Regions from separate parts of the Peribacillus sp. NPDC097197 genome, predicted to be linked through region 1. Evidence: riboswitches for the same ligand, from Rfam matches in the RefSeq annotation. Region 1 holds a riboswitch; each other region holds the start of a gene.
The links. A riboswitch is a leader RNA that binds a small molecule or an ion and turns the genes downstream of it on or off. The one in region 1 is predicted to bind cobalamin.
Positions count from the first base shown of each region.

Region 1 (6,201 bases):
ATCAGTACGCTGTCCCAGCCTTCTGCAAAGGATCGGGAGGCTGCCATCGCTGCTCTTGAAATGGTTGGCATTGCTCACCTTGCCAAAAAGTCCTGTAATTCCGTTAGTGGTGGGGAATTGCAGCTGGCCTTGATTGCCCGGACGCTTGTATCGGATCCGGATGTATTGATTCTTGATGAGCCGGAGTCGCATCTTGATATTCAAAAGCAAATCGTGATTTTACAGACACTTAAGCGGTTATCGAAAGAGAAGAACATTTCTTGTATCATAAACACGCATTATCCGAACCACGCATTCTACTTGGCTGACCATGTTTTAATGACTGCCAAGGAAAAGCGTGTGGTGTATGGCGAAGTCCGCGAAGTGATGACGGAAGCCCGGATGAAAGAGTACTTCGGAATCGAAATGAAGAAAATCATTTATGAGGAAGAGGATGACTTTTTGATTGAAACGATGGTGCCGAAAGATCTAGGTCTTTTACGTGATCAAAGTACATGCCGTTTTAATAGTGACATCTAAAGCTATAGAAGGCAGCCATGTGATGGTTGCCTTTTTGCGTTCCAAATCTTAATTTAAAGTAATCTGAAATATCATATAATACGATTTCCTATATGGTGTATAATGAAAGGCAGTGAAATTATATACATATGAACAATTTGGTGTCTGTAAGGACTTGAAAGGGAAGTTGGTGAAATGCCAACGCGGTCGCGCCACTGTAAATGGGAGTTAACGGATGTATACCACTGTATGAATAATATGGGAAGGTGCCGTTAGCAATGACCATGAGCCAGGAGACCTGCCAAAATTGTACACCGGTAACCACGCGGATGGGGAGGTGTGTGGCAGAGCTATGTCCCTTTTTTGTTCCGTTGCCATACAAGCATCCTCCGTTTTGATGGGGGATGCTTTTTTGTATGGCTTTTGATATTCGCAACACATGTGTGAAGGTCCAGAAATGAACACAAAAATGATGGAGGTTTTAAGATGAGGAAGATATATAGTTTCATGCTTGTGATGGGATTGATGGTCGGTATATTGGTTGGCTGTAGCGATGCCTCTCAGGATAGAACAGGAGAAAACCAGTCGACAAAACAAGCTGTTAACCAGGGCTTCCCGCTTTCGTTACAAGATGCAGTGGGTAACAAAGTCACCATCGAGCAGAAACCAGAAAAAATCGTTTCATTAATCCCAAGTAATACAGAAGCGGTCTTTGCGCTAGGTTCGGGTGAGAAAGTGATTGGAGTGTCTGAAAATGACAATTACCCGGAAGAAACGAAAGATATTCAGAAGATAGGTGGAATGGAAATAGATACAGAGATGATTTTAGCCTTGCAGCCTGATATCGTTCTTGCTCATGAGAGTGCCCATAATTCCAAAGAAGGAATCCAACAGCTTAAGGATGCGGGTATTCCAGTTATAATCGTCAATGATGCTAAAAGCTTTAAAGAAGTGTATACGTCTATCGAGATGATTGGAACGGCAATAGGGGAACTGGATAAGGCAAAGGAAATCGTCAAGACGATGCAGAACAAGCTGGAAAAGATCAAAGAAAAGGCTAAGGCAATCAAGAGTGAGGATAGAAAAAGTGTTTTTGTAGAGGTTTCACCGTCACCTGAAATCTATACAACGGGAAAAAATACTTTCATGGATGAAATGCTGGACATCATTTCAGCGGATAATGTCGCAGGTGAATTGGATGGCTGGGTAAAACTCGATGAAGAGTCGATGATAGCGGCCAACCCGGATGTCATCATTACAACCTATGGTTATTACACAGGAGATCCAGTCAAAGAGGTAACGGGAAGAAATGGATGGGCCGACATTCAGGCAGTTAAGAATGGTGAGGTTTTCGATGTCCATTCAGATATTGTCACTCGTTCCGGTCCTAGGCTTATAGAGGGAGTAGAGGAACTTGCCAAATCAGTCTATCCGAACGTATTTAAAAACTAAACGGGCATTGGCCTATGTATTTGCCCTATCATTTTTGGTTATTTCGATATTGATCGGTGTTTCCTTAGGATCGGTTTCTGTTCCGATACCAGTGCTTTTGCAAATCATTGGCAAGGAAGTCCTTCATTTGCCCCTGGCCATGGAACCGGATGGGACACTGACGAATATCGTGATGAACATCCGCCTGCCGAGGGTCGTGCTTGCAAGTTTGGTTGGGGCATCCCTTGCAATAGCAGGGGCAGCATTTCAGGGATTGCTCAGGAATCCCCTAGCTGACCCCTATACCCTGGGAATATCCTCAGGGGCTTCGCTTGGTGCAGTATTAACGTTGTTTTTGAATTTGTCACTGCCGTTTTTGGGCCTATATACACTGCCTACATTAAGCGTTCTTTTTTCATTGTTGACGATTTTTTGCGTATTGACCTTTGCAAGAAAAATGGATCGTTCCATGAAGGTAGAAACGATTATTTTAACCGGCATCATTTTCAGCTCGTTTTTAAGTGCTTTCATCTCATTGATGATTGCATTGACGGGTGAGGAGTTAAGGCAAATCATCAGCTGGCTGATGGGAAGTGTCTCGATGCGTGGTTGGAGTCATGTCACGATCATTTTGCCATTTTTCCTCGTTGGTTCTCTCGTATTGATGATGAACACCCACGAATTGAATGCCATGACATTTGGGGAAGACCGTGCGAGGCACCTAGGCGTGAATGTTCAGCGGAGGAAGATGCTGATTCTGATCGCCGGCTCGATACTGACAGGGGCTGCCGTTGCCGTATCAGGGACGATTGGCTTTGTAGGGCTGGTCATCCCCCATTTGGTCCGCAGGATTTGGGGGCCAGACCATACGCATCTGTTGCCATTATCATTGATTGTGGGAAGCGGATTTTTAATATTGGCTGATCTGGTGGCACGAACGATCATCGCACCGACAGAATTGCCGATAGGTGTTATTACTTCGCTTATCGGTGCGCCGGCATTCGCATTTATTTTATTAAAGAGACGGAGAGAAGGGTAGAAGTGTATGCTTGAAGTTAAAGGGTTAACAGGAGGATATGATAATAAAACGGTTTTGGACTCCGTCTCGTTTGATGTGAAAAAAGGAGAATTATTCGGTATTCTTGGTCCGAATGGAAGTGGGAAAACGACGCTATTGGGGATGCTTAGCGGTATCCTGCCGTATCAGGCGGGAACCATCGATATTAAGGGGAAAGACCTACAGGGATATTCGTCCAAACAACTGGCACAGGTCATCGCCGTTTTGCCGCAGCATTCCTCATTGGCTTTTTCCTATACAGTAAAAGAGACCGTTGCCCTTGGGCGATATGCCCATCAAACAGGGTGGTTTCATAGTTGGACGTCTGAAGACGAAGAAATCGTTCAACGCGTGATGATGCAAACGGGAGTGGCAGTCTTTCAGGAAATGCATTTTGAACGTTTGTCAGGCGGGGAAAGACAACGTGTTTTGTTGGCACAAGCTCTTGCACAAGAACCGGAAATCCTTTTTCTCGACGAACCGACGAACCACCTGGATCTGTCTTATCAAAAAGAACTTCTTGATTTGATGAGGAAAATGGCTAAGGAACAACAATTGACGGTCATTTCAATTTTTCACGACTTGAACTTGGCTGGCTTATATTGCGATCGCCTGATGTTGCTTGAAAAAGGGCGAGTCCAAGTGATTGACGTGCCGAATGAAGTGCTTCAGCAGGAGCGGATTCAGGAGGTATATAGGACAAAAATCGAAAAACATCCTCATCCTGCCTTACCTAAGCCGCAAATGTTCATTGTACCCGAGAAGCATACAGGAGAGCTGGACCCTTTGGAGATCAATGAAAGTTATCTGAACCAGGCTCCGGAGTTCCTTCATTTAAGTTCACCCATTCCGCTTAGAACCATGTCATCCGGCGTAACTGGTTCGGGAACGGGGTGGCATCAGCACTTTGTTAATCGACATGTCCACTACGATTACAATTGTGATGACCATATTGCTGAAATGGCTGAGTATTTGAAGACATACGGATTTGAACCGCAGGAAACCGTCGGAATGATGACGGCCGTGTTTTTGGATACAGTGTCATATCGACTTCTAAGAGATGAGGGTTTTTCGATATTCATCATGGTAACAGCGGGGGTAGGGAATGCCATCGATGCCTCTTTGGCAGACAGGCATTCATGGACTTCATCGCCGGGTACGATCAATACCTGGGTTTTCGTGAATGGCCATTTGGCGGAAGAAGCGTTCATTCACTGTATCGTGACAGCTACCGAGGCGAAGGTTAAAGCGCTTCATGACCTACATGTCTTAGATCAGGTGACAAACACATGGGCGACTGGAACATCGACGGATAGCATCTTGATTGCAGCCACACAAAGAGGAACCACCCTCCGTTATGCGGGTACCATCACGCCTCTCGGGAAGTTAATTAGCCGTGGCGTTTATGACTGTACAGTGGAAGCGATTGAAAATAGTAGGAAACGGATTGAAAGCTTATGATTTTTCACCATCTTTATGCAATCACATTGGCATTTATCCTAGATTTGGTCATTGGCGACCCTCCTGATTGGCCACACCCGGTTAAATGGATAGGTTCGCTTATCAATAAACTTGATGAAGCTCTCAACAAAGGGACAAGAAAGAAGCGGAATGGACTGTTCATGCTACTGCTCATCTTGCTGCTCGTGTTGGCGGCCACAGGCATCACCGTCTATTTAGCGTATAGAATCCATCCTGCTGCCGGTATCATCTGGGAAGCGCTACTCATTTCCACCACGATCGCTCAAAAGAGTTTAAGACGGGCGGGAATGGATGTTTATCGACCATTGAATACACGGGATATGGCCAAGGCGAGGCGGAAGCTTTCTTATATTGTGGGCCGTGATACGGCAGATCTAGATGAACCGGAAATTGTTCGGGGTACCGTTGAAACGGTAGCGGAAAACACGAGTGACGGTATTACGGCTCCCCTGTTTTGGGCTGCCATCGGAGGCGCGCCACTTGCCATGATGTATAGGGCAATCAATACATGCGACTCCATAGTCGGATACCAAAATGATAAATATGCTGACTTCGGATGGGCTTCTGCCAAGCTTGACGATCTAGTGAACTGGATTCCGAGCCGTTTAACCGGTTTTTTGATGCTGATTGGATCAAAGTCAGTCCATAACGGCTGGAAGGGGCGGTGGGCTATATTATTCAAGGATGCCCATAAGCACCCAAGTCCGAACAGTGGGTGGTGCGAAGCGGGTGTTGCAGCCATCCTGGGCGTTCAACTGGGCGGAAGGAATATGTACAAAGGTGTGGTGTCCAATCGAGCTAGAATGGGCCTTCCAATTGTTCCGCTAGAAGCGATTCATATAAAAAAAACGATTACCATCATGCATCGGACTTCTTTTTTATTCCTGTTGATGCTTTGGTTAGGAGGACTTTTATTTGCAATTACCAACTCATGGCTCTAATCCGCATTATCTTTACAAAGCACTGGGAATCGAAATGCCACAATCGTATGTGGACTTCAGTGCCAATATCAACCCATTGGGTCCACCCTCTAGTATAAAACAGAGATGGTCGGGGTTTTTTGAGGGTATCCTCGACTACCCAGATCCACATGCCGTAGAGCTGACACATATGATAGCAAAAAAAGAAGCACTTCCTGAAGATTCTGTACTTGTTGGAAACGGAGGAGCGGAAATCATAACACTTGTGGCGAAAGAACTGGCGAATAAACGAGTGTTAATCATACAACCAGCCTTTGCCGAATATGCCGAATCTTGTTTGGCAGCAGGTTGCGAGGTCGACTTTTTTCAACTGGAAGCGCCCAGGTGGGAACTGGACTTGGATCGATTACGTCCGCTTTTGCCAAAGTATGCTGCCATCTTTTTATGTACGCCCAATAATCCGACTGGCATTTCTTATAAGGAGGAGACAGTACGGGAACTAATCGAAGCATGCCAAAAAGCCCAATGCATGATGGTGCTGGATGAGGCCTTTTATGATTTTACGGATAATGCCTTTTCCTATGCACCTCTTATTAAAGAGTTTCCTCATTTGCTCATTTTACGATCAATGACGAAAATTTTCGCGATACCTGGATTAAGGCTGGGTTACCTATTGGCTGACCCGACCATTATTACACGGGCCAAGACCTTCAAACCACATTGGAGCGTCAACCATATCGCCCTGGAGGTAGGCAAACTCTGTTTGGCAGAAGAAGCATATATGAGTAAAACAAGAGCATATATTCAAAGGCA
Region 1 is NZ_JBNNST010000001.1:54,871-61,071, forward strand. Features, by position in the region: gene ACQKL6_RS00255 (ABC transporter ATP-binding protein) at 1-519, shown strand, start outside; cobalamin riboswitch at 641-818, shown strand; gene ACQKL6_RS00260 (helical backbone metal receptor) at 985-1,950, shown strand; gene ACQKL6_RS00265 (FecCD family ABC transporter permease) at 1,913-2,968, shown strand; gene ACQKL6_RS00270 (heme ABC transporter ATP-binding protein) at 2,975-4,447, shown strand; gene cbiB (adenosylcobinamide-phosphate synthase CbiB) at 4,444-5,409, shown strand; gene cobD (threonine-phosphate decarboxylase CobD) at 5,384-6,201, shown strand, end outside.

Region 2 (6,201 bases), on a different contig from region 1:
GGATGATGAGTTTTTCCAAAAAAATGATTGGGGTGGAAAGTCATGCTGGAAATGAAAACGATAAACGATGTGGTTTGCGTAAAAGGGACACCGGAAGGAAACAAATCAGGCATGAGCGTGAATGTGTTCTTAACCGATGGCATGTTAGTTGATACGGGTGCAAAAATCTTGTTGAAGGAACTTACTCCATTCTTTGAAACCGCTGATTACGATATGGTTGCGCTGACGCATTATCATGAGGACCATACGGGTGGGGCCGCATGGATACAGGAACATAGGAACGTTCCCATCTATATTCATCCGATGTCCCTCGATATTTGTGCAAAGGATGCAGAATATCCCGTTTACCGTAGAGTTTTTTGGGGAGATAGGGATGCCTTCAAGGCAGAACCATTAGGAGGGGTCGTCCATTCACGCACTCAAACATGGGAGCCAATCTTTACGCCAGGGCATTCGAGGGACCATATGGTTTACCTGAACCATAGTAATGGCATGCTGTTTTCGGGTGACCTGTTTGTAACGCCGAAAACGAAGCTAGTTTTAAGGGAAGAATCTATCCCGGTCATCATGGAATCCATCAAGAAACTGCTTCAGTATGATTTTAAAGAGGTCTTTTGCTGCCATGCCGGATATGTCCCGAACGGAAAGGAAATGTTTGAAAGAAAGCTCAGTTACTTGGAAAATCTGCGCGGTGAAATTCTGCGTTTGCATGATCAAGGATTGGAAGTCCATGAAATTCAGCAAAACGTGTTGCCTAATCGGTATCCGCTTATCGAGATATCCGGTCATGAATGGGATTCGGAGCATATCATTACATCGATCCTGAAAGAGAGTAGGGTGTATTCAGAGGACAGGAAGAAATGATGAATAAGAGGAAAGAGGATAGATAGGGCCCAAGAACAAGGCAGGAGCCTCATTGTAATCCTAGTGAAAATTTGATACAGTTAAACTGAAAAATAGTATTTCGTCTAGAAATGGGTGCAGATAAGAAAGTGTAGCTTATCTGCTTAAAAGGGAAGTCGGTTAGAATCCGACGCTGTCCCGCAACTGTAAATGAGAGCGATTCGAAGGAATGCCACTGTCTTTTTTGCAAGAAAAGATGGGAAGGTTCGAAAAGCGATGATCATGAGCCAGGAGACCTGCCCGTTTTTAGCACAACGCCAGAAACCTACGAGGATAGGGGGTGTTAAGTGCGAAAAATTAGCAAGAACATGCTTTCTTATTTTTGTAGAAAAATGGGGAATCATGGTCATTTTTGTTATGTTTCGTTTGCACTCTAACAACTTCTGAATGGGAAGTTGTTTTTTGTTTTTTACAAGTCCATATTGGACAATATTCAAAAAGAATCCTGTTAATTAGACAGGACAGCTATCATAGGGGGCCATATCATTGTTTGGTACAGTTGAGCATTTTACGGACTATTTAAAAGCGCAAATCATGCGTAACTTTTGTGTGGAAGAAATGATATCTTTAGATGATTGCCGAGCAAGCTTGATTGAGGAAATCCAGGTTCATGGCAAAAACGTAGAAGATAGGAAAGAATACGAAGCAAATCTTGAAAGAGCCTTTAGCCAAGTGAATCTAGAAATATTCGGCTATCAAGAAATCAAGTAAAGAGCCGCCCATAAGGGAAGCCCTTGTTTTCAATCTTTATTGATGTTCGGTTCCGTTTCATCATGAAAGTCATGGGCTTCCTCAATGTTCAAGGTGTCCGCGGCTTCATAGACGTTTCCGCCAGCAAGTCCTTCATTGATGATACGATCGATATCGAGATATACAGAATCCTTACCGTCATACTCGGTATCCTTCAGAAATGTAATCTTTTCTTTATCCAAATGAAATCCCTCCTTGGCTTTTTATTAGTGTTAGCCAAAGAGGGATTCTTTATTCTATTTAGTCGTACACGTGGTACACCATTAAATCATGAATCATGCCCTTGAGTTTTTCTTCCTCTGACTCTACAGGCGGATTGGTTAACCACTCAATGGACCCATCTTTATGATAGAGGGCTTGGACGGCCAATTTATTGAAGTAAAAGGAAATCTTCCAGCCAGGTAAATTCTTGTGCAACGGCTTCCATTGAAAATGCGTAATCATATGTATAACCTCCATATCGCTGTTTCTCATTTCATTATAATGGAAAAAGCAGGATGGAGGTTATTTTCTTATGTGATTCGGAAAAGTTAATTCAATGAACAGGTTTTTTAAATGTAGTAGGCGGCTCGCTTCAATTTCCTCTTCATCAAATTGCATGGGTTTTGAATTGACTTCATAAATGAATAGAGCACCGGATGTATCTTCCCCGATATCAATGGAGAATTCCCCAAGAAAGCCAAACTTCCTGGAGAGGATGATTCCACATCTTTGCGCAATGTTCGCCAACTTCCTGTTTAACGGCCTCGTTTGTAGCTGCTGATAGGGAAAAAGCTTTCCCCCCCTTGGTGTATGGGTTGTGATTTCCTGGGTTTGCGACATCCTCACGCCCTTGCCGGTCACTTTATAAAACCCATTTTCATAATGAACAAGAATACGGTAATCGTATCGGTGTCCATTCAGTTTCTTTGGAATGACCGCTCGTTGGGCCAGATACCCCCTCTTTTTGAGCGACGCCTTATTGGCTTCCCAAAACGCGGAGAAATCAGAATACAATTCCTGATGTTTCAGGCTATTGAATTGGAGGGTGCCATCAGGTTTTTCTAGCAGGGTGTAGATGCCCTTACCTTGGCTTCCTTTGCATGGTTTCAAATAAATATGTTTGTGGAAATGTAAGAAGTCCGCTAGTTGGGTAGGGTCGGATAGGTCTATGGTCGATGGAAGATGGCGGGCTAGAGATCCATCTTCCGTCAATGCTTCGTACATCAAGTACTTATCTAAAAAATGAGGGTTGAATAAAGTGATACGATGTTCTTTAAAAAAGGAAAGGAGTTCTTGAAAACTTTCCGATGCTTCGAATCCCCTTTTGGGAATGCGATTATAAACGATATCGGGCAGTGGTAATTTTACCTCATTCCATGTGTTCGTTTGTGGAGAAAAGATGAAGCCTTTCATGTAGTTGGAAAGCAAGGATTCAACCGTGAATACATAGGCCAATATCCCATGATTCGATAAATATTGAGATAAATTCTGAAAAAGTGTCAAATTCCCCCCTATACCTGATTCCTTCTTTGGATCTAGAGAGGTCAAGATACCAACGACTAGCACCCGGTTTCCCGGAAATAAAGTAATCGGAAAAAGTGTCTGATCCTGGGTGTCCTGCTTAAAAGGGATTTCCTCATTCGCGGCTCCCGCATATAGCTGCATATCTTCCTCGTTATGGCTCCATCTCTCAGAGGGAACATCATAAAAAATGTTCATTTCTGTGTACCAATCGTTTGTGAAATCGTCTGTTCGGTAAGATAAATGGCATAATCAAGGCTGAGCTTCCTGGTTAAAAGTTCAAATTCCTTTAACTTTGGATGGGAAAAGATAGAACGGCCTGGTTTAGAATTAGCTTCGAACATCCATACTTGCCCTTTTTTATCCAATCCGAAATCGAAGCCGATTTCTCCTATGATGCCATCTAGGTGCTCCTCGATGCTTTCACTTAATATAAGAGCGGCTTCTGATAGCTTTTCCTCGATCCGTTTAGCTTCTTCGTCATCTCCGTATAGTTCGGCAACCGTCTTGATGACCCCGCCGCTTTTAATATGGGTCGTCACACTGCCAGCCCCGGAAACTTTTGCGGCGATGGCCGTCACTTGCCAAACCCCATTGCTGTCCTTGTTCGTATGGACCCTGAAATCCACTGGCCGCTTTGAAGAGCGGATTAACGGGATGCCTTGTTGAACGATCAGGTTCTCAAGCGGTCGATTATGAAATACATGTTTGAGGATGGATTCGAGTGTGGAAAACTTTTGTAATTTGTTTTCCTGTTCCTCATTTTTATACCGGCAATAGTAGACATTTTCATGCTTATCATACAGAATTTGATGAATGCCGAGGCCAAGGCTACCATGAATGGGTTTGATATAGACTTGGCGATAATGCGACAGAAGCGTCTCGACGACGGATAGAGATTGAAAAGGGTAGGTCTCCGGTAAAAATGGCAAAGCCCGATCATCCGCATTCAACCGTTCGTAAACATCCCATTTATTGAAGAAACCAGGATTGTACCAAGGAATCTTATATTCCTTTTGGAACTTTTGCTTCACTTCCTTTGGCCCCTCACGGTTTTCCGTCATTCGGTTGGGAAGCCGGTCATATACGACGTTGGGAAAAGGGAATTCATTGATCTGCCAGTTTTCCTTCTCATATACATATCCTTTAATCGTTTCTTGATCCCAATTGATGACATTCTCACCGAAAACAAAGGGGATACAACCGGTTGTTTGACTGAGAGAAAGTAATTTCGAAAAAAAGCCGGAACGTTCCCCAAGCGGTTTATTGGAAATGCCTGTGAAGCCTGATGAGAAAATTCCAATGAGCGGGCCGATATGAAGGCTCTTCCCGTATATAAATAAATGAAGGGGAGTATCGATCTCGTTGAACATCAAAGAATCTGCAAGACTATTCGAGAGTACGATTGATTGCTTGATGGCTGGATTTGGCTTGACGGCTGCAGGGCAGGAATGCTGCCCAAAATAAATTAATTCGATATCCCCCAGTTCCCCAAGGTCAGACGGATAAAAAAGGACGTGGCCGGGGATGTTGGCAATCTCTGCAGGGTATGTCTTTCGCATGGGTCATTCACCTGCTTTCAGAAGATGTTCGGATAAATATTGGCAATATTTGAACGGGGCTTGATAAATTTCTTTCATGGACTCTGGTTGGAGTGTTTGGATGATCTTTCTTCCGGGCTTGGAGTTAATGTCCAAAATCCAAATTTTCCCCGCCTTATCGATGCCTAAATCGATTCCAAGTTCGAATAGCCTTTGAAAAGCGCCTTCCGTCTCCACAGGGAGAGTCCGGAGGATATGCTGGATGGTTTGTTCGACGGTTACCGGGATGGAATCAGGATTCTTTTTCATGAAGTCTTCAAGCGATAAGGCTTCTCCGCCAGTCGTCAGATTGGAAGTGATATGATCTTGTTTCCCAAGACGAATGCCCCGCCCCCGTTCCAGCCACTGGTTTTTTTCGTTTTTCTGAAGCAAAATCCGTAAGTCGAATGGTTCGTTCTTCTGGTTGCTCAATTCTAAATAAGGTTGACATAGGTAACTATAGCGAGTTAATAAGTGCTGTAGCCATTTATTCAGTTGCGATTTTGATTCGAATTGGCGGTCATATTTCGTTCCTTTTTTGGTCATGGAGACGGTTGTGCCTTCCTTAGTTTTCGTCAGAAGGTAAATGCCAAGACCGCCTGATCCAAACTCGGGCTTAATGATGATTTTTTCCAGGCGTTCCATGTGCTCGATTATTTGCTCAGGTGTCGTGACCCGCTCCGTCTCTGGGAAAAAGGCTTGAAGCAGGGGATTGGTTTTCAATGTTCGGTAAACATCCCATTTGCCAGGGAGGCCAAGCCCAAGAAAATTCGAGTTTTCTTTTAACCAATTTATTTTCTCACGTATATCATTATGCTCACGGGAAATGCCATGAAAACAACGGTCATATACAAAATCAGGAAGGTCAAGTGAAGCAGGAAGCCAAACTTCTTTTTCCCCATCAAAGCGCTCGCCCTTGATTTTCTTCGAATCAACGTCCATATTTTCCGGTACGAACTTACAAACATTCATGCCAAGGGTTTTAGCCGTCTTGGCTAGCTCGGTGAAATAATGATTTTCTTGTGTATCTTTCGTGGACATTAGCCCTATTAACACGTGCCAGCAACTCCTTTTATGGATGGTCTTCACTCATTTATCGCATACATAAACTCAATAATCGACTTTACAGATGGCCGGAATGTTTCATAGGTACCTTGGAATTTTTTTGAGGGCTTCGAATTCACTTCTATGATCCAAGGATGCTTGTTACTATCAAGGGCTAAATCGATACCCAGCTCCCCAAATAATTCCGGATGGTTGTCATCAAGCGCAACTGCCGTCTTCTTGGCTAAACGGATGAGGCTTTGATATAAACGTTTGGCTTCTTGGTGATCCACGATCTCTTTTAAAAAGTCGGAACCGTTCTTCATGACACCACCTTGTGCGAGGTTAGAAACGATATTTCCCGAATCCCCGATTCGTGCAACCATGGAGGTGACCTTCCATTGATGCTGTCCGTTTTTAT
Region 2 is NZ_JBNNST010000018.1:49,130-55,330, reverse strand. Features, by position in the region: gene ACQKL6_RS18195 (MBL fold metallo-hydrolase) at 43-864, shown strand; cobalamin riboswitch at 960-1,161, shown strand; gene ACQKL6_RS18190 (hypothetical protein) at 1,390-1,614, shown strand; gene ACQKL6_RS18185 (hypothetical protein) at 1,644-1,835, opposite strand; gene ACQKL6_RS18180 (YheE family protein) at 1,894-2,097, opposite strand; gene ACQKL6_RS18175 (YheC/YheD family protein) at 2,158-3,354, opposite strand; gene ACQKL6_RS18170 (YheC/YheD family protein) at 3,351-4,718, opposite strand; gene ACQKL6_RS18165 (YheC/YheD family protein) at 4,722-5,792, opposite strand; gene ACQKL6_RS18160 (YheC/YheD family protein) at 5,822-6,201, opposite strand, start outside.
Region 2: linked by a shared signal. The riboswitch ahead of ACQKL6_RS18190 (hypothetical protein) and the one ahead of ACQKL6_RS00260 (helical backbone metal receptor) in region 1 are both predicted to bind cobalamin.

Region 3 (5,936 bases), on a different contig from region 1:
AGATCTCTTGCTGGAAGGTTTCAGCTCCCGCTGTATAGATTTCCGGAGAAGGGCTGATTTCGAAATATGTTTTTTCTTTAGAATCGACACTCGCCACTTTTTCTTCAACATCTTTGATTTGTTTTTTTATGTTTTTGACTAGGTCTTCCCCTTGGTCCGTTACGCCCATGACTTTGGCAATTTGATCAATATCGCTATATACATCATCAAAGGTCACGGCTGATTTAATAATGAAAATGGGAATTCCCGCATCTTCAAGCGGCTTTAATGCTGCTTCATCGCCAATTGTGTAGGCAATGATGGCATCCGGTTTCAAAGAGATGATTTTTTCGGAATTGATTGTCATTGAATCAGAGACACGCTCGACATCTTTAGCTTCCTCAGGATAGTTATCGAAATCTGTCGCTCCAATCACCTTATTCCCTACACCAAGGGCATATAAAATCTCCGTATTACTGGGTTGAAGTGAAACGACCGTTTCCGGAACCTTATCAAATGTGATTTCTTTTCCACTATCATCGGTGACGGTATAGGATTTGACTTCTTCAGTTGTTGCAGGATCTTTTTTCTCTATCGATTTCTGATCATCATTCGAGGCACATCCTGTAAGGAAAAGGGCGACCATCAGAAGGGCAATCCAACTGGATCTTACTGTTCTTATCATGTTTTATTCCTCCGTTTTCTTTTTCATTGTTTTGGTTGGATAGGATTTGCTGATAAAGGGAATCTCTTCGACACCCAGTTGTTTATTGACATAGACAGCCATCACGAATAGAACATTGGCAAGCAAATGAGCATAATCAAAAAGAATCGCGGGCACATCTTTTTCCGTACTGACTTTATGCAAGGTACGGACGGATTTCTTGGCTTCACTACGGCAAGTATGCAAAATACAGGCTGCCGTCGATCCTTGGGGTAGCACAAATGTTTCGATGCGTTCTTTCACTTCAGCGACATAATAGTCATAGATTTCACTTAGGCGGTTTAGACCGTCTTCGGTTATGGCCAATTTCCCCCGGGCAGAACCATTTAAATGATAAGCCATCGGCAACAGTTCCATTAAATCCCTGTAGACTTCAGGAATCTCTTTCGTGAACGACGCTGCCAGTCCCATTTGAGTCGTCAATGAATCGGTGCGAATTTCATAATCAACGGTTGAAACTGATTCGCGCATGAATGGGTAGCATAAAAAGCGGGTATCCTTCTTTGCCATAATTTTTCCTCCTTTTTAATAATGTGAATGACCTGCGTATTGCTTTTCGGCGCAAAAGAAAAAGCCGACCAAAGGTATTGGTCGGCAAACAATCATCTATGTATCTCGAACGGAAAAAAAGATGGAAGATTGCCGTACAATCCTCCTAACTTCCGAAGAGCAAAATACGATAAAAAAAAGGCAGGTCTCCTGGCTCGTGCATCATTTTACTCTAAGAACCTTCCCATTTGGATTGAATGAATGGTATCGTGCGTGCGGATTCATTCACAAACAGTGGCATATTTCTTATTTCATTAGCACTTACAGTTGCGGAAACAGCTTCGGTTTTACACCGAATTCCCTATTAAGCTGACAAGTCAGCACCTATTTTCTGCAAGGTTTATATTCACTTAGTACCAGTCTATCATAATTAATTACTTAAATAGTGAAAAGATTTCAAGAAATCTCTTTTATAGGGGTATTATTCTAGTAAACTCACTTTGTAAGGATAAATTGGAGGTTAATGTAAAATGGATGTCGAATAAATAAGGGTTAAGCATGAGTGATTTACATAATCATGGGAGGTAGAGAATGGTTTATAAACAAGTGAATCAGAAACTGGATATGATTTTGGAAAACATTGAAAAGGTCATTATTGGAAAAAGAGATATAGCAGAACTAAGTCTTGTGGCGCTCCTTTCTGGTGGACATGTCTTATTGGAAGATGTCCCGGGCGTGGGGAAGACCGTCTTGGTCAGGGCGCTAGCGAAGTCCATCGGGGCGGATTTCAAACGGATTCAATTCACGCCTGACTTGCTACCGTCCGATGTAACGGGGGTATCGATTTTCAATCCGAAGGAACAAGAGTTCATCTTTAGACCGGGGCCAATCATGGGCCATATTATTTTGGCCGATGAAATCAATCGGACATCGCCGAAAACGCAATCCGCCCTACTTGAAGGAATGGAAGAGGCAAGCGTGACGGTGGATGGTGTGACAAGGAAACTGGAACAACCGTTTTTCGTCATGGCCACTCAAAATCCAATTGATTACGAAGGCACATACCCACTTCCAGAAGCACAGCTAGATCGTTTTTTATTGAAAATGAAGATGGGGTATCCGGAAGTGGCAGAAGAGATAGAAGTGTTGCATCGGGCCCAATATACGGCTCCGATTGAAGAATTGGAATCCGTGATTTCGTTAGAGGAACTGATAGATTTGCAGAAAGAGGCAAAGGCTGTGATCGTGGATGATACGATAAAGACGTATATCGTCGAGTTAGCCAATCAATCACGTAAGCATGAAAGTGTATATCTTGGGGTGAGCCCACGTGGATCGATTGCCCTAATGAAGGCAGCCCAAGCCTATGCGCTCCTAAAGGGAAGGGATTACGTTTTACCTGATGATGTGCAGCATTTGGTTCCGTTCGTTTTTACCCATCGGCTAATCCTTAATCCGGAAGCGAATTACTCGGGGGTGAATGCTGACATGGTGATACATGAGATAGTGGCTACGACGCAGGTACCCGTGAAGAGGGCCGTGACCTAATGCGGAATGTGCTTACCATACTGAAGAAAAACAGGAATGTCTGTGGGATCATAGTGCTTATGCTCATTTCCTTTTGTTTTGCGATGTTTCAAGGCGGGTTTATCAGTTGGTTCATTTTCTATACCTTTTTGCCGTTCGGTGCGTACTCTATGATTCTGCTGTTTTATCCACTTCAGGCTTTTGAAGTGGAGAGAAGAATTAGTAAACACGAATGCCAGGCCGGAGAGTCGGTAGATATGACATTGGTATTCTCCCGGAAAAACAGACTGCCTCTTTTATATATGGTGGTAGAAGAGGATTTGCCGATGGAACTGGAAAAGAAAACATTGGTTTTTCCAGGATTTAAACAATCCTTCCAATTGACATATACCCTGGAGAATCTGCCAAGAGGAGAACATGTCATCCAATCGGTTCGCTTCAAAATAGGGGACTTCTTTGGACTCTATGAAAAAGAAGCGACAGTGCATGCCCCTTTGAAACTCACCGTTTTCCCGGCTTATCAGGAGTTGAATTATAAACAGTTGGAGCATGTCTTCGATCAAGGACAAGTTGGTACGACGAAAAAAATACAGCGGGAACATTCGGTCGTGTCCGGAATCAGGGAGTATCAGCCGGGTGATCAATTATCCTGGATAAATTGGAAGGCAACGGCCCGAACAAGTGAAATCATGACGAAGGAATTTGAAGTGCAGAAAAACCGTGATGTATTTATTATGCTTGATGAGTACGCCTCTCCCTTCTTCGAAGAAGCTATCGTACTTGCGGCCTCTTTGGTGCATGCCTTGATAAAGAAGGGTATGGATGTTGGGTTAACCAGTACGGGATCAATGGAGGCCGTACCGGCTAAAGGAGGCAGTAAACAGAGGAGAAGACTCTTTTACCGTCTTGCAAAATCAAGGGCCACACATACAAACGTCTGGAATGGAAAGAAGAACAAGGGAGTTGTACCATCAAACGCTTCTGTAATATTCATTGTGTCCGAATTAACGATGGAAAAGATAGAAGGTTGGAATGCATTTACCGGGAATAAAGCGATGACGGTATTTTGCGTGAAAAGTCAGGGAGACTTCACGGGTGAGGAAATACGTGCGAAGTCGGTGGCGTTGGCTCGTGGAATAAAGTTGGTCTTCTTTGAACAGGGTCACCTTCAAAATGAACGAACCGAGGTGAAGGCAAATGAACGCTGATTCTACCAAATCGGAAAGGTGGATGCATGTTCTCTTATATATATTTGGTCTTCTATTGATTACCGAATGGTTACGACCCGTAGAGAAGCTTACGGATACAGGAAATATCTTGATTTTCATTATCTTTGTGTTATTTTCCTTGCTCCTACACTATTTTGGTATCCACTGGTTTGTGCGTTTCATCCTCGTAAGTGCCTTTATATTAATTGCGGTCCATTTCTTGTATTCGTCAGATCCTTTCCTGACCTTCAAATGGCTTACTGGTGATTTGCTGGATATAACGGCTAACGTTTCGAATATGTATGAGGGGAAGTGGGAGCTGCTTTCCAACCCCTTTAGAACGCTGTTGTTTTTCGTGCTTCTTTGGCTTGTGACATACTTGATTCATTACTGGGTGACGGTGAGACGAAACATATTTTTACTTTATATATTAACGATCATTTTCCTATCGATTCTCGATACATTCACACCATATGATGGGGATATGGCCATGATCAGGATCATCATCATCGGGTTTTCGATGCTTGGTGTGTTGGCCATGCTACGCTTGTCCATACAAGAGAGATTGGTGTTTTCAGGAGGTTCATTCAGTAAATGGGCCATCATGCTAGCGGGGATGCTGTTAGTAAGCGTCCTCGTTGGTTTCACTGCTCCGAAGTTCGCGTCACAATGGCCGGACCCTGTACCGTTCATTGTTTCTTATTCCGATAAGGTGACAGGAAGTGATGAAAGCTCCGTTGAAAAACGGGTGGGGTATGACGAAGATGATTCATCACTTGGTGGGTCGATAGAGCCGGACAATACGGTCATTTTTTATAATACGACCAATACCGGACACTATTGGAAAGTCGAGAACAAAGATATCTATACCGGAAAAGGGTGGGTTTCCGTTGAGGGAATGGAAGACTATATCAGTTTCTCTAATGGTCAGGATTTGAAGGATATAAAAGAATTTGAGATTCCTGAAGTGTTGAAAACGGAAGACATGAATACAAGGGTAACCATGATGGAAAGTTACTCTCACCTTCTTCATCCCCAATCAGGGTACCTGAAGAAGGTAGAGGCTGAGAATGGAGATTGGTTTAAATATTATACAAATATGGACAAGTACATTTCGGTAGACGAAGGCAGTAAGCCTCTTACCACGAAAGAATATGAACTGGTTTATGAAATGCCTAGCTATGATCTGGCTGACTTACGGAAAGTTACGGAACAGGATGAAACGATGGATGTCCTCATGGAAAGCAATACACAGCTTCCGGAGGGATTGCCAACCCGTATCTATGAACTGGCCAACGAACTTACGGTGAATGAGGATAATTGGTACGATAAGGCAAAGGCGATAGAAAATCACTTCGACGGTCCTGAATTCAGCTATTCTAAAGAAGACATTCCGTATCCAGGCGATAATCAGGATTATGTGGATCAATTCTTGTTCGAGACCCAAATTGGGTATTGCGATAATTATTCAACGGCGATGGTCATTTTATTACGTGCCGCCAACATTCCGGCAAGATGGGTAAAGGGATATACGGAAGGGGAGAAATCAATTTATAAAGGTGAATCCGCCTATAAAGTGACGAATAATAATGCCCATTCATGGGTGGAGGTTTATTTTTCAGGATTGGGATGGGTACCATTTGAGCCTACGAAGGGATTCAATGGGCAAATGGATTTTTACAATTCGGATTTGAATTCGGAAAATACGGAGGAAACCGAGCAGGAAGACAAAAAACTAGTGGAGCAAGATGAGACACAGACTAGAGAGCGCCCGGATACACCCGAAAATGAACCTGGATCAACTAAGAAAAGTGTCCTTTTAAGCCAAAATACTTTAATAATGTGGAGTGCCGGTATTATTTTATGCATAGCTTTACTTCTTGTCGTAGGGTATTTGTATAGAAGGAAATGGCTCCCTTTTGTACAAATCCTGCGGTTAAAAAAGAAAACCGGTCCATACTTTGTACAGGCGTACCAATTATTATTGAAACAGTTGGTCCGGGCAGGGT
Region 3 is NZ_JBNNST010000020.1:7,432-13,367, reverse strand. Features, by position in the region: gene ACQKL6_RS18610 (ABC transporter substrate-binding protein) at 1-664, opposite strand, end outside; gene ACQKL6_RS18605 (hypothetical protein) at 668-1,213, opposite strand; cobalamin riboswitch at 1,376-1,595, opposite strand; gene ACQKL6_RS18600 (AAA family ATPase) at 1,784-2,740, shown strand; gene ACQKL6_RS18595 (DUF58 domain-containing protein) at 2,740-3,927, shown strand; gene ACQKL6_RS18590 (transglutaminaseTgpA domain-containing protein) at 3,983-5,936, shown strand, end outside.
Region 3: linked by a shared signal. The riboswitch ahead of ACQKL6_RS18605 (hypothetical protein) and the one ahead of ACQKL6_RS00260 (helical backbone metal receptor) in region 1 are both predicted to bind cobalamin.

Region 4 (6,201 bases), on a different contig from region 1:
TAATGTGGACTTCAAACTTGCTCGCTCTTGATAAATCGGGCGAAGGATATCTTCCATTATAAATTCCTCCAAAACCATTTTTCTTTTTACATTCGACAATTCTCTTCAAAAATCCTGTTTTCTGAGCCTAGATGTTCCTTCCTATTTTTCCTCGGGTCAACCATAAGTCATTTGTGTCCTTTATTTCTTTTTTGTTCCAACCTTAGTTTATGTTATAGTTAAAGTTATATTTTAGGAGGGTCTAACATGGCTAAATATTCTAGCAAAATCAATAAAATCCGTACGTTTGCTTTAAGTTTGATCTTCGTTGGCTTTATCGTGATGTATATCGGTCTATTCTTTAAGTCGCACCCTATCGTCATGACGCTCTTCATGGGTCTTGGACTTCTATTCATTATCGCAAGCACAGGCGTTTACTTTTGGATTGGGATGCTGTCCACAAAGTCGGTACAGGTTATCTGCCCGAACTGTGGGAAGCCTACGAAAATATTAGGTAGGGTCGATATATGTATGCATTGCAATGAAACGCTGACCCTTGATAAAAAGCTGGAAGGCGAAGAGTTCGACGAAAAATATAATCGCAAAAGCCTGAACGACTGAATGGAATGGATTTTAGTTACAGTGCTTTTGCAACAAAAAAAGTTCCAACCAAGTGGCGGAACTTTTTTTAATGCGCTTCTTTCTTTGCACAATCCGTGCATTCCCCATAGATTTCCATCCGATGGTGACTTACGTTGAATCCGGTGACCTGTGCTGCAAAGTGCTCGACCTCATCCAATGCAGGATAATCGAAGTCGACGATTTTACCACAGCTTTCGCAGATAACATGATAATGATTCGTTGTTACGAAATCAAATCTAGCTGACGAATCGCCATAGGTAAGCTCTTTGACCAATCCCACTTCACGAAACACACGCAGGTTGTTATAAACCGTAGCCACACTCATATTCGGAAACTTGCCTTCTAACGCTTTATAAATATCATCAGCAGTAGGATGCGACATGGAGTCTATCAAATACTCAAGAATTGCATGGCGTTGAGGAGTTATTCTTACACCGGTATCTTTAAGGGAATCCAACGCTTCTTTCAACTGAACTTCAGACACCGTCATCCACCTCTTTTTCTAATTAAGTATGAATTATTACATTGTAATGTTTATAAATAGTGTACTCCCCATAAGCAAGCTTTGTCAATATATCTACACCCTTAGTTTATTCCTCATTCATTTAATTATTTCCTGTTTTTCTAGTTGGTCCTAGTATCCCTTTTTAGGGTCGATGATATTAATGAAATCCTTTCCGTCTTTTAGGTAGACTTTCATGTTTTCCTCAAAGATTGAAAAGGTCCTTGGTAAATATTCGCCGCTTTTGCTTGATAGGTGCGGGGTTACCGTGACCTGCTCCATATTCCAGAATGGGTGGCCCTTCACTAGCGGTTCAGGTTCGAATACATCCAGTATCACATGAGCGAGTTCATGCTCCTGCATGGCCTCTATGAGCACGTCTTCCTTGAACAGATCTCCCCGTCCTATATTCACGAAGACGGCTGTACGTTTCATTGCCTTAAAATGTTCTTTCTTTAACAAATCCTTCGTTTCATCCGTACTAGGCAAGACGCTTACGATATAATCCGCTTTAGGCAATGCTCTCTCAAGCTCCGTAAGGGCGTATAGATGATCGATGTGTTCGACGGCTTTCCCACTACGATTCACTCCGAGGGTCGTCATTCTAAAAGCCTTGGCAAGACGTGCCACTTCCCCTCCAATTGCCCCCGTTCCTAGGATAAGCATCGTTTTTCCATTCAACTCGCCTACTTCTATCTTCCGGTCCCAGATTTCTCCCGCTTCATTCTCAATTAGTTGTTTTAATTTCTTTTCATACTGTAAAAGCATGCCGATTGTATATTCAGCCATCGGGATTTTATGGATGCCCCTAGCGTTGGTCACCATGATTCCGCGTTTCTCAATGGCGGCAAAAGGCATTAACTCCAATCCGGCACTCATGACCATGATCCATTTCACGTTCACTGCCTCTTCAATGATTTCATCGGTTAAATCTTCTCCATATGTAATAAGAACTTCGGCCTCTTGGAGCTTTTCATCCGCCCAAGTTTCTTGATACATGAATGTCAAATCGGGAAATGCTTGTGCCATCTTCTTTTGAATATCTTCATTCGGAATGATTGTTGAAAATACTAACATGATTATCTCTCCTTTTCTTTACATAAAAAAAACACGGGCACTGAATGTCCCGCGCAACTTTCTATGAGGAGGTATTCCCTTACTAAATCATATTCAGGGGTCCTCTATTTGAGTTGGACAAACGCCTCTCCCTATTAAAAAGGGCTTTATTTTAATTGATTTGGATTCAATTCGCATAATTCCGGTGGCACGAATAAACCGTCCTTACGAATCAGTATATCATCAAAGTAGATTGCTCCGCCCCCATATTCGGGTCGCTGGATCAAGACCATGTCCCAATGAGACAATGATTGATTTCCATTATCGGCCTCTTGGTAAGCTTGACCAGTGGCAAGATGCAGACTGCCGCTAATCTTCTCGTCGAATAGGATATCACCCATCGGTTCCATGATATACGGATTGATTCCCAGGGCGAATTCCCCGATGTACCGGGATCCTTCATCCACATCGAGCAAACGATTCATTTGGTCCGACTGGGTGGAAGTAGCTTTCATGATTTTCCCCTTTTGAAACGAAAGGGTTATCCCATCAAATACCTTCCCTTGGTAGGAAGAAGGTGTATTGAAGGAGATCGTGCCATTGATACTGTCTTTTACCGGTGCCGTGAACACTTCGCCATCTGGAAGATTGTTTTTACCAGCGCAAATGACGGCGGGGATATTTTTAATGGAAAAAGTCAGGTCAGTCCCCGGCGATATGATCCGGACTTGATCCGTTTGATCCATCCAATCCTTTAGAGGCTTCATGGCGCTTTCCATTTTGTGATAATCCAGTGTGCACACGTTTAACAAGAAATCTTCATACTGCTCAAAGCTCATGCCGGATCTTTTTGCAGAACCGATGGTCGGATAATTCAGTAGCACCCAGCGCCGGTTATTGACGAAGAACATGGTGGACGTTTTCATGGCATCCTCCTGAAGACGATATCTCTCATGAGTGACACTCACTCCTCGCTCTTCATTTCCATCGCCTGATATGATGATGACTGCATCCACATCTTCGTATTTCTTATAATTCCATTTCGATAAGGTATCGAGCTGTTCCTTAACATTTCCTTTTAGCAGATGACTGGTAATTTCGTCATCTTCAAGTTCCACATAAGGATAGGCCCCCATTCTATAGGCTTCGTCAATCAGTTCCTTCAATAGGGCTTTGGCTGCAACAGGCCCACGGATCAAGACCCGCTCTTTCGCCTGCAGCCTCAGTGAATGATGAATCAGCTGCTTGGCAAGCTTGATAAGTCGCTCATCCTTCATTAGCCTGTACCTTATTTTTCTAGGTCGCGAAGAGTTTCCAACGCTTCTTCGACGTGGCCCTTTACTTTGACTTTACGCCATTCTTTAACGATCGTTCCTTCCTTATCAATCAGGAAAGTCGAACGCTCAATGCCCATGTATTCCTTACCGAAGTTCTTTTTCAATTTCCATACACCATATAATTCAGCGGCTTCTTGCTTTTCATCAGCAAGCAACAGGAAAGGCAACCCATGTTTTTCAATGAACTTTTCATGACGTGTTACCGGGTCCGGGCTAATGCCTATGATGACAGCATCAAGCTCTTCGAATTGTTCATTAGCATCACGGAAATCACAAGCCTCCGTCGTGCAACCGGGTGTCATGTCTTTTGGGTAAAAATATAATACAACGTGTTTACCCTTGAATCCTGATAGGGTAACTTGTTCTCCGTTGTTTGCTGGTAATTGAAAGTCTGGTGCTTTTTCTCCAATTTCGACCGTCATTCTAAACCCTCCATTTCTTTCATCATGGTAAGCGTACCCAATAATCGAAAGAAACACAACTTTCATTTCTTGTTCTTTCTTTCCTTCTGTTCAAAATCGATGACAGCCCTGATCACAAATGCCGCAGGAAGCGTATAGCCAATGAATGCTTGGATTGTCGCGATCATCCGGCCAATGCCGATTGGGGAGATATCCCCATATCCGACGGAGAACATCGTCATCGCACTAAAATAAAATGAAGTCTTCAGCTGCTCGGAAAAGGTTCCATCCAAGCGATTGCCCATATCAAGAATCACCGAATGATTCTGAAGCTCGTATAATAAATAAATCAGTGCAAAACCGACTAATAATGTCGCATATAAATTGCCGAGCCACAGCATATCTTCAAGAGAAAACTTCTTTGCCTCCGACTCAGAAAGAAATAAGGTCCGAATGCTCATCACCATGCAAAAGATAATCCCCACAATCAAAATATAAAAGGTCATCCCCCACGCCTCATTTCAAAAACAACCCACTTCCCTTATACATACTCTTTTGCGAGTCAATATATGCTCGTTTTAGGGGTCAGACCCTATTTCCCAGCTGCTGCACCATCAAGAAAACATAGATACAGCATGGGTTCTCGTGCCACATGGTGGGGGTCAGACCCCATTTCCCGACTTTTTCCTTGTTGACCCATTTGGCCGGGATATGCTAAGATGGGTTAAGTTTTTATAATATTTTGTAAATTTTAGTTTCCGTGTTTATGCGGACGGAGTTTTTTATGAATTTCATATGTGGAGATAGGTTCCTAAGCTTTTTAGGATTAAAAGGGAAGTCCGGTGTAATTCCGGCACGGTCCCGCCACTGTAATGGGAATGTATAGCGCTTTTGTTTGATGCCACTGGTCTTTTTGGATTGGGAAGGCTTTTAGTGCTAAGTAAGAGTTCCCTGAGTCAGGAGACCTGCCTATTTCGACAACACTGTTTTAACCTACGGGAGATAGGGAGGTGTTAGGGACCTTATAATGATAAGGGGTATTTTCGTGCCCCTTTATTTTAAGCATTTCTAACTTTCTCTTTTGACGGTTAGGGGTGCTTTTTTTGTTGTTATTTCATTAAAAGGAGATGGATGTGTTGAAAAGTAGTAATATAGGGTACCCACGAATCGGTGAGGATCGTGAATGGAAACGTACATTAGAGGCCTATTGGGCTGGAACATTAAATGAAACGGAATTCATGGCGCAATTGGAAGCGATCCGTTTAGGCAATTTGCAAAAACAAAAAGATCAAGGCATCGATATCATCCCGGTCAACGACTTTACGTTATATGATCAAATGCTCGATATGTCCGTCATGTTCGGCCTGGTGCCAGAACGCTATTCGGCTTATAAAGGTGGCATGGTCCCCCTTTCCGTTTATTATTCAATGGCCCGTGGGAACAAGGATGAAGTCGCTTCCGAAATGACGAAATGGTTCAATACAAATTATCACTATATCGTTCCAGAGCTAAAACAGTCCCAGCTTACGTTGACAGAAAACAAGCCGCTTGCCGCTTACCGCGAAGCCAAGGAAAAACTAGGAATCGATACGAAACCGGTTATAGTCGGACCTTACACATTCATTTCTTTGTCAAAGGGCTATGATAAAAAAGATCTTCCGGCCATCATCCTGAGCCTGTTGCCTTTATACACAAAAATTTTGCGAGAGCTGGAACAAGAAGGCGTGAAGTGGGTGCAGATCGATGAACCTTCCCTTGTTTCTTCCCTTTCCAAAGACGAGATGAAAACTGTTACATACCTGTATGAAAAATTGAACGAAGCTGTCCCCAACCTGAACATCATGCTGCAAACATACTTTGATGCTGTAGAGCACTACCAAGAAGTGATCGACTTGCCCGTTCAAGGAATCGGCCTTGATTTGGTCCATGACAAAGGAAAAAATCTCAGCAATCTTCAAACAGTCGGTTTCCCGCAAGATAAAATACTTGGGGCCGGTGTGATTGACGGGAAAAACATTTGGCTTTCTGACTTGACGAAAAAAATCAAGTTGGTCGAGTCCATTACGAAACACGTAGCCGAAGATCGAATTTGGCTTCAACCTTCCTGCTCCCTGCTACATGTTCCAGTGACGGTTCGAAACGAGACAGAATTAGCTAGCGAAGTGAAAGAAGCCCTTGCCTTTGCTGATGAGAAACTAGAAGAAATCACACTTTTGGTCAGAGGAAACAACGAAGGTCCAGAATCAATCGAAGAAAAGGTGACGGCAAACAAAGCTGCATGGCA
Region 4 is NZ_JBNNST010000016.1:1,167-7,367, forward strand. Features, by position in the region: gene ACQKL6_RS17250 (nucleotidyltransferase-like protein) at 1-57, opposite strand, end outside; gene ACQKL6_RS17255 (YgzB family protein) at 247-600, shown strand; gene perR (peroxide-responsive transcriptional repressor PerR) at 668-1,111, opposite strand; gene ACQKL6_RS17265 (D-2-hydroxyacid dehydrogenase) at 1,256-2,200, opposite strand; gene ACQKL6_RS17270 (aminopeptidase) at 2,347-3,456, opposite strand; gene bcp (thioredoxin-dependent thiol peroxidase) at 3,468-3,938, opposite strand; gene ACQKL6_RS17280 (potassium channel family protein) at 4,001-4,423, opposite strand; cobalamin riboswitch at 4,706-4,904, shown strand; gene metE (5-methyltetrahydropteroyltriglutamate--homocysteine S-methyltransferase) at 5,045-6,201, shown strand, end outside.
Region 4: linked by a shared signal. The riboswitch ahead of metE (5-methyltetrahydropteroyltriglutamate--homocysteine S-methyltransferase) and the one ahead of ACQKL6_RS00260 (helical backbone metal receptor) in region 1 are both predicted to bind cobalamin.